One region of the Sphingomonas sp. CFBP8993 genome, then DNA from elsewhere that is predicted to be linked to it. Evidence: riboswitches for the same ligand, from Rfam matches in the RefSeq annotation. Region 1 holds a riboswitch; the other holds the start of a gene.
What was found. A riboswitch is a leader RNA that binds a small molecule or an ion and turns the genes downstream of it on or off. The one in region 1 is predicted to bind thiamine pyrophosphate.
Positions count from the first base shown of each region.

Region 2: it holds a riboswitch for thiamine pyrophosphate, as region 1 does, so the genes downstream of both, SOM26_RS00945 (TonB-dependent receptor) here and thiC (phosphomethylpyrimidine synthase ThiC) in region 1, are expected to answer to the same signal.

Region 1 covers NZ_JAXCWU010000005.1:286,297-290,718, forward strand. The annotation lists gene egtD (L-histidine N(alpha)-methyltransferase) at 1-8, shown strand, start outside; gene SOM26_RS12450 (ferritin-like domain-containing protein) at 205-1,161, shown strand; gene SOM26_RS12455 (ferritin-like domain-containing protein) at 1,196-2,215, shown strand; TPP riboswitch at 2,436-2,526, shown strand; gene thiC (phosphomethylpyrimidine synthase ThiC) at 2,572-4,419, shown strand.
Region 2 covers NZ_JAXCWU010000001.1:212,911-217,332, reverse strand. The annotation lists gene SOM26_RS00945 (TonB-dependent receptor) at 1-1,933, opposite strand, end outside; TPP riboswitch at 1,995-2,104, opposite strand; gene SOM26_RS00940 (DUF2252 family protein) at 2,472-3,659, shown strand; gene SOM26_RS00935 (beta-ketoacyl synthase N-terminal-like domain-containing protein) at 3,929-4,309, opposite strand; gene SOM26_RS00930 (acyl carrier protein) at 4,306-4,422, opposite strand, start outside.

The sequences.
Region 1 (4,422 bases):
CGCCATGACCGTTCTGGCTTACCGAAATAAACCAAAAGTAATTTTGATTAAATTTAGGCGTCTTTTTGAAATTTTGGACGTTCGAGAAGCTGGCTGGGCCAAGGCTTCTTAAAAACAGACCTTGTGCTTCGCCCTGTGAAGAGTTTGTAAGTCGGTTACGAAACGACGGATAACTCTTCATGGTTCCTGACCGGGAGGAGCATGATGACTGAAAGCGAACAGCTGCTCGACGCCTTGGATGCGCGAGTTGAGCGCCGCAACCAGCGGCGGGATTTCTTCAAGACAGCGATGGGAGCGGCGGCGGCAGGCGTCACCGCCTTCACCCTGGCCAGCAAGGCCGGGGCCCAATCGACCGTAACCGACGCCGATGTCCTGAACTTCGCGCTGAACCTCGAATATCTCGAAGCGCAATTCTATGCCTTCGCGGCCAACGGCACGGGGCTCGCCTCAAGCCAGCTGACCGGTACGGGTACGCAAGGCGCGGTGACCGGCGGTCGCAAGGTGAACTTCACCGATCCGGTCGTCGCCCGGTACGCCCAGGAGATCGCAGCGGACGAGGCGGCGCATGTCGCCTTCCTGCGCACCGCGCTCGGCACGGCGGCGGTCGCGCAGCCCGCGATCAACATCTCCGGCGATGCCGATGGCGCCTTCACGGCGGCGGCGCGTGCGGCCGGGGTCGTGTCGTCCACCGGCACCTTCGACCCTTATGCCTCGGACGAGAATTTCCTTCTCGGCGCCTATATCTTCGAGGATGTCGGCGTGACCGCCTACAAGGGCGCCTCGCCGCTGATCAGCAACAAGACCTTCCTCCAGGCCGCCGCCGGTATCCTGGCGGTCGAGGCATATCATGCCGCGATGGTGCGCGGTGCGCTCTATGCCAAGGGAATGCAGACGCCTGCGCTGATCACCGCCGCCGGGCAGATTTCCGACGCGCGCGACAGCCTGGACGGCACGAGCGACCTCGATCAGGGCATCGCCGCCCAGACGATCAACGGCCAGCTGGTGTCCAACATCGTGCCGCTCGATACCAATGGCATCGCGTACAGCCGCACGCCGGGCCAGGTCCTCAACATCGTCTATCTGAACCGTGCGTCCGTCACGCTGGGTGGGTTCTTCCCCGCCGGCGTCAACGGCAACGTGCGCGCCAGCGCGGCGAACTGATCCCCTTTTTCCTCCTCTGGAGAGGATTTTCATCATGAGCGAAGAACGCTTCATTCTCGATGTGATCGAAGAGGCCTCGGCCAAGCGCCGGTCCGATCGCCGCCGTTTCATGCGCATGGCCGCCGGTGCGGGGGCCGTGGGTGGCCTGGCCATGCTGGGTGCCTGTAACAACGACGACGACAATGTCATCGTCGTGCCGACCCCGACGCCGACTGCCGCCGCGACCGGATCGGTCACCGATGCCGACGTGCTGAACTTCGCGCTTCAGCTCGAATATCTCGAAGCGCAGTTCTACAGCTATGCCGCCTTCGGCACGGGTATCAACAGCGCGCTGCAGAGCGGTGTCGGCACGCAGGGCGCCGTCGTGACCAGCACCAGCGGACAGCCGCGCCAGGTCGCGTTCCAGGATCCGATCGTCGCGCAATATGCGCGTGAGATCGCCTATGACGAGATTGCGCACGTCAACTTCCTGCGCAGCGCGCTGGGATCGTCAGCGGTGGCGCAGCCCGCGCTGAACCTGTCGGGCGATGCCAACGGCGCCTTCACGGCGGCGGCCCGCGCGGCCGGTGTCGTGTCGTCGACCGGCACCTTCGACCCTTATGCCTCGGACGAGAACTTCCTGCTCGCGGCCTATATCTTCGAGGACGTCGGGGTGACCGCCTATATGGGCGGCGTTGCCCTGCTGACCAACAAGACCTTCATCGAGGCGGCGGCGGGCATCCATGCGGCCGAGGCCTATCATGCGGGCCTGGTCCGCTCGGTCCTGTATCGCAAGGGGCTGAGCAATGCGTCGCTGATCACCGCGGCGGGCCAGATCTCCGACGCGCGCGACAGCCTGGACGGGTCGACCGATCTCGACCAGGGCATCGTGGCGACGGTGAACGGCACCCAGACGGCCAACATCGTCCCCGCCGATTCCAACGCGATCGCCTTTGTCCGCACGCCGCAGCAGGTGCTGAACGTCGTGTATCTGAACAAGGCGGCGGTGACCGGCGGCGGCTTCTTCCCCAACGGCCTGAACGGCAACGTGCGCACCAGCGCCGCCAGCGGCTGATACGGGGCGACATGGGCGGTGGGCTTTTCCTTTTCCCAAGAGGGAAGGGCAGGCCCACCGACCCGATGCAGGCCCCGAGCCCTATTCCTCCCAAGGGGCCCTTGCCCCGATCGGTTTCCAGTCCCCTGACCGGTCGGGGTTCTTCTTGTCCGGGGCGGAGCGGACAGGATGACCGCAAAACCCCTTCTTATCCGCCGCGAACTCGATTATGACGGTGGCATCCCCGGGGGAGCGCTGGCCTGCGCTTGAGAGGGGGGCAAGAGCCCCTGACCCGCTGAACCTGATCCGGCTGACACCGGCGTAGGGAGGGAGCGGCCCCATCTCTCATGGTCCGTTTCCTCCGCATGGAGTGGACTATGGCAGATATCCCCGCAAAGGCCGAGATTGGCGTGACCACCGGCCCCATTCGTGGTTCCAAGAAGATTCATGTCGGCCCGCTGGGCGTCGCGATGCGTGAAATCCATCTCGACCCGTCATCTGGCGAGCCGCCGCTGCGCGTGTACGACACCAGCGGTCCCTATACCGATCCGACCGCGCGTATCGACATCATGGCGGGCCTGCCGCAGATCCGCCGCGACTGGATCGAGGGGCGCGGCGATGTCGAGGCCTATGACGGCCGCGAACTCCGTCCCGAGGACAATGGTCAGCTCGGCCCCGACCGGTCGGGCGGCGTGCCGCAATTCCCGCGCACCGGGCTGAACCGGCCGCTGCGCGCGCGTGCGGGCACGAACGTCAGCCAGATGCACTATGCCCGCCGAGGCATCATCACGCCCGAGATGGAATATGTCGCAACCCGCGAGAATCTGGGCCGCGAGATGCTCCGCGAATATGTCCGCGACGGTGAGAGCTTCGGCGCGGAAATCCCCGACTACGTGACGCCCGAATTCGTCCGCGACGAAGTGGCGCGCGGCCGGGCGATCATTCCCAACAACATCAACCACCCCGAATCCGAGCCGATGGCGATCGGCCGCAACTTCCTGGTCAAGATCAACGCCAATATCGGCAATTCGGCGGTCGCCAGCAACGTGGCGTCCGAGGTCGACAAGCTGGTCTGGTCGATCCGCTGGGGTGCGGACACGGTCATGGACCTGTCGACGGGGCGCAACATCCACGACACGCGCGAATGGATCATCCGCAACTCGCCCGTGCCGATCGGCACCGTCCCCATCTATCAGGCGCTGGAAAAGGTCGGCGGCATCGCCGAGGAACTGACCTGGGAGATCTTCCGCGACACGCTGATCGAACAGGCCGAGCAGGGCGTCGACTATTTCACCATCCATGCCGGCGTCCGCCTGCCCTATATCCCGATGACCGCCAAGCGCGTCACCGGCATCGTGTCGCGCGGCGGATCGATCATGGCGAAATGGTGCCTGGCGCATCACAAGGAGTCGTTCCTCTACGAACGCTTCGACGAGATCACCGAGATCATGAAGGCCTATGACATCGCCTATTCGCTGGGCGACGGCCTGCGCCCCGGCGCAATCGCCGACGCCAATGACGAGGCGCAGTTCGCCGAGCTGTACACGCTGGGCGAACTGACCAAGCGCGCCTGGGAGCAGGACGTACAGGTGATGATCGAGGGCCCCGGCCATGTGCCGATGCACAAGATCAAGCAGAATATGGAAAAGCAGCTGGAGGCGTGCGGCGAGGCGCCCTTCTACACCCTCGGGCCGCTGACCACCGATATCGCGCCGGGATACGACCATATCACCAGCGGCATCGGTGCCGCGATGATCGGCTGGTACGGCACGGCGATGCTCTGCTACGTCACGCCCAAGGAGCATCTGGGCCTGCCCGACCGCGACGACGTGAAGGTCGGCGTGGTGACCTACAAGCTGGCCGCCCACGCCGCCGACCTGGCCAAGGGGCATCCGGCCGCCAAGATGCGCGACGACGCGCTGAGCCGCGCCCGCTTCGAGTTCCGCTGGCGCGACCAGTTCAACCTGTCGCTCGACCCCGACACGGCGGAATCCTACCACGACCAGACGCTCCCGGCGGAGGGCGCCAAGACCGCGCATTTCTGTTCGATGTGCGGCCCGAAATTCTGCTCGATGAAGATCACGCAGGAGGTTCGGGAATTTGCCGCGAAGCAGAACGCGCCGGTCGAAACCTTCGTCGCAGCAGAGGATGCCGAGGCGGGGATGCAGCAAATGAGCGAGAAATTCCGCGAGAAGGGTGGGGAGGTTTACCTTCCGGCGGAGTGATTC
Region 2 (4,422 bases), on a different contig from region 1:
GCTGGAGCGTCGGGCTGGACACCGCGCGCTTGCCCCGCGTCGGCAGGAAGTCCGCGCCGACCGGCAGATCGTCGTCGATCCGCGCCCGCAGATACTCGCCCGAGACATAGAGGCTGACACCCTTGGCCGGGCGATAGTCGATTTCGCCATCGACACCGTAGGAGGTCTGCCCCCCGGCGTTCAGCGTCGAGTTGACCAGCGCGCCGCCATTGTCGACCACCGTCGCCAGTTGGCGGTTGCGGAACTTGTAGTGGAAACCCGTCACCGAGGCGGAGAGATTGGGGCCGATATAGCGATAGCCGACCTCCTGCGAGACCGAATACTCGTTCTTCAGCCGATCGGTCCCCTGCGTCGAGATCGCCCCCTCATAATAGCTGTTATAGAGCGTGAACTCGTTGGGCGTGCGGAAATGGGTGGCGATGTTGGCGAACAGTTGCTGCCGGTCGTCGATCGCATAACGGACGGCGGCCTGCGGCAAGGGGACGAAGCTGTTGCGGCGCACCCGGTCCTGCGGGCCCGGCAGGAAGTTGCGACCGTTGCGCAGCAGGTTGACGCCCTTGAACCCGATATCGACGGTCAGAAGCGGGGTCAGCGCGATGCTGTCCGCGACAAAGACGCTTTTCGTCACCGTGACGGTCCGCTGGTTCTCATAGGCGAGCAGGCGGCCATCGGCGGTGCGGATCGCCCGGCTGGGATAGCCCCAGGGGTCGGCCGGACGGCCATCGGACCCGACCGCGCCGTAAGTCTGCGTCACGCGGTCGGTGCCATAGTCGAACCACAGCCCGGCGGTCAGCCGGTGGACGCCCGCCTGCAAGGTCAGCTTGGCGACCTGGCCCGCACGCATCTGATCGCCGGTATAGTTGCCCAGCACGGTGGCCACGCCATTCACGGCCCCCGGCAATGCGATCGGATCGGCGAGTTGCTGGTTGCCCAGGAAATTGCCGGTGGTCGCCAGCTGGGTGCCATAGGGCGAATTGCCGTAGCCGAACTGGAGATAGGTCGTGGTGTCGAGCGTCAGCCGGTCGGTCAGGACCAGATGGATCGGTGCCGAGGCATAGAGGTTGCGGAACGGCGCGCGGTACAATTCCCAGTACCGGGTATTTCCCGGCGTATAGGCCGCGTCATAGTTGAACTTGCGCCCCTGCGCCTGCCAGTCGGCCAGGGTCGGGCTGGGGTAGCTGGAGGAGTTGGCGTCGTTGTACGACAGCGCCAGGCTGGCGCGGTTGCCATTCCCCCATTCGCGCAGCAGCTTGGCGTCGACATGCTGGCGCGTATCGAACCCGGCCCCGCGCCAGTTGTCGGCACGGGTGTTCGAATAGGACAGAAACGCCTTCAGCCCGCTATTCCCGATCGTCCCCGTATCGACCCGCGCAAAGACGCGCCGCATGGCGGAGGACCCGAGCGAGAGATCGGCGAGCACACCCCGCGTCGCCTTGGGATCGTCGAGCGACAGGGACAGAAGACCGCCCGCCCCCACCACCGTCGGCGCATCGATATCCACCGACCCTGGTGCGAGCGCGATCCGGCGCAGATTTTCGGTATCGGCGAATTGCGACGGATAGGCATAATAATAGCCGATATCGTTCTGCGGCGCGCCCTCCATCACCACGGCGATCTGATCCTGGCCCAGACCCCGCAGAGTCAGGCTCGAACTGGTCGACAGGCCATAGGGGTCGCTGGAGGCGAGGTTCGCCCCCGGCAGCAGGTTCACGAGCTGGAAGGCGTTCAGCGTCGGCGCCTGCTTGACGATGAAGTCCGGGCCCACCTCGCTCACCGCCCGGGGCTCGGTCTGGTCGGGCAGCAGGCCTTCGGGATCGCGGTGGCCGATCACGCGGATATCGGCGGGGCTTTGCGGAGCCTGCTGGGCAGAGGCGGCGCTGGGCAGGACCACCCACGCGGCCGACAGCATCAAAAGTCCATTGCGGATCGTCATGGGATCGCGCGAATTCACAACCGGCATCGTCTCTTACGTCCACTTCACACGGAGGGACGACGGACGAGCCACCAACCCTCCCTACGCCGGTACAAACCGGATCAGGTTCAGCGGGTCATGGGCTGCTGCCCACCTCTCAACCGCGCATCAGCGGCCCCCCGGGGATGGGGCCGTCTAGGCGCTTCTGGCCGGGGTGCAAATGGTTATCGTGACAGGGCCACCACCCCACATTGGGGCGGATCGATTTTTCTTCCTTCCACCTCCCCTGGCATACCCTTGCGAAACTGATCCCTCCCACCCCGGTGGGCGATGTTTTTGAGCAACGTCCCGACTTTTGCAGCGACAACTTCTGAGGAGGCGAGGTGACGAAGCCGGTGAATTGGGCTGTGCGTCAGTCGTAGCGGGTACGAAGTGGCGGAAATGTTTAAACCACTGCACCTCACGCAACTCGCTCCGCCCCTCACCAGCAATGTTTTGTTACTTTCCGGTGCGATCGACGTTGAAGCGACATTGTCCACCCCGAAGGTCGGAACCGTTCATGCCCAACCCCGCCGATCGTAATGCCATGCTGGAAGCCCGACGTACGTTGAAGATGGCGCAATCTCCCCATGCCTATGTGCGCGGCAATACGGCGAAATTCTATGAATGGCTGGCGGCGTCGCCGGTGTCGCGTCGGGTGCCGACGGGCCCGGCGATCTGGATTTGCGGTGATTGCCATCTCGGCAATCTGGGGCCCATCGCCAATGGCCAGGGCTCGGTGGAAATCCAGATTCGCGATCTCGATCAGGCGGTGATCGGCAATCCTGCGCATGACCTGATCCGGCTGGGCCTGTCCCTGGCCACGGCGGCACGCGGCTCCGACCTGCCCGGCGTCGTGACGATGCGCATGATGGAAGAGATGATCGACGGCTATGCCGCCGCCATCCACGACCCGACCAGCGGCGTCCCCGGCGTGGAGTCGGACATCGTTCGCAGTGTCGAGCGAGCGGCGCTGGGGCGGCGGTGGCGTCATTTGGCGAAGGAACGGCTCGATGCCGTCGAACCCCGCATCCCGCTCGGCAAGAAATTCTGGGAGCTGTCAGCGGAAGAACGCGAGGCACTGACCACCCTATTCGCCGAAAAGCATGTCGGCGCGATGATCCTGTCGCTCCAAGGCAAGCCGAAGGATCGCGAGGTACGGCTGGTCGATGCTGCCTATTGGATGAAGGGGTGCAGTTCGCTCGGCCTGCTGCGCTATGCCGCGATCGTGGCGCTCAAGACGCGCAAGGGCCGATGGAGCTATGCGCTGGTCGACCTGAAGGAAGCGACCACGCCCATCGCGCCCGCCGCCCCCGGCGCGGACATGCCCGACGACGATGCCGAGCGCGTCGTCGCCGCGGCCCGTCACCTGTCACCCTATCTCGGCTCGCGCATGATGCCGGTGCGGATGCTCGACCGATCGCTCTTCATCCGCGAGCTTACCCCTCAGGACCTGAAGCTCGAAGTCGACCAGTTCAGCCACGGTGAAGCGGTTAGGGCCGCCCGCCATCTGGCCTTCGTCGTCGGCACCGCCCATGCACGCCAGATGGATCCCGCCACCCGTACCGAGTGGTTGGCCATATTGGAGGCCGACCGGCGCGGCACGCTCGATACGCCGTCATGGCTGTGGGAGAGCATCGTGTCCCTGTCCGGCAGCCATGAGGCGGGTTATCTCGACCATTGCCGGAGATATGCGCTGGCCGCTTAGGGGGCGCATCCGTGTCGCGATTTCCGGCACCATCAGCCAGCCGACTTTTCCCGTCAGAGCTCAGCGTGCAGACGCGGCTGCAATACCCAATGCGAAGGAACGTTCCGACATATCATCACGTCTGGCTCGTGTCCGGGATCGACAGCAGAAAGCATGTTCCCTGTTCCCTGTTCCCGATCGGGGACATGGCGAACGGCGATCCCCATGCGAGCGGCGAGTGTCGCGCCGATAAGATGGCCATGCGCCAACTTGGTTGCGATCACCGTGGATTACTCAAGGGCCAGATCCAGCGTGGTATTGCCGTTGCTGCCACACCCGATGATGACGGCCGTCCGGTCGGAACGCCAGGATCCGTCCTCCAGCCCGGCATGCCGCACCGCCTCGTCCGCCGCAATCACGGCGAAGCGCGAAAACGGGTCCAGCCGTCCGAGGCGACGCAGGTTTCGCTCCGGCATGGCGACCTCCACGACCGCCTTCTCGATCCAGGCCGCCACCCCGGTCATGCCCGTGCCGTCCGCTATATTTCCGATGTCGCTGTCGATCTCGCGAATGGCATTCTCGCCGTTCAGGGCGCGTCGCCAGTTCGTCTCGAAGCCGTTGCCCAGACCCGAGATCGCCCCCATGCCCGTGACGACAACACGTCGCGTCATGAAGCCGGCGGGGTCAGAACGATGTCGATCAATTCACCAAGCGTCGCTTCGCGTGGAATATCGTCGGGTTCGATTACGACGTCGAGCTTTTCCTCGATCGAAAAAATGGCGCT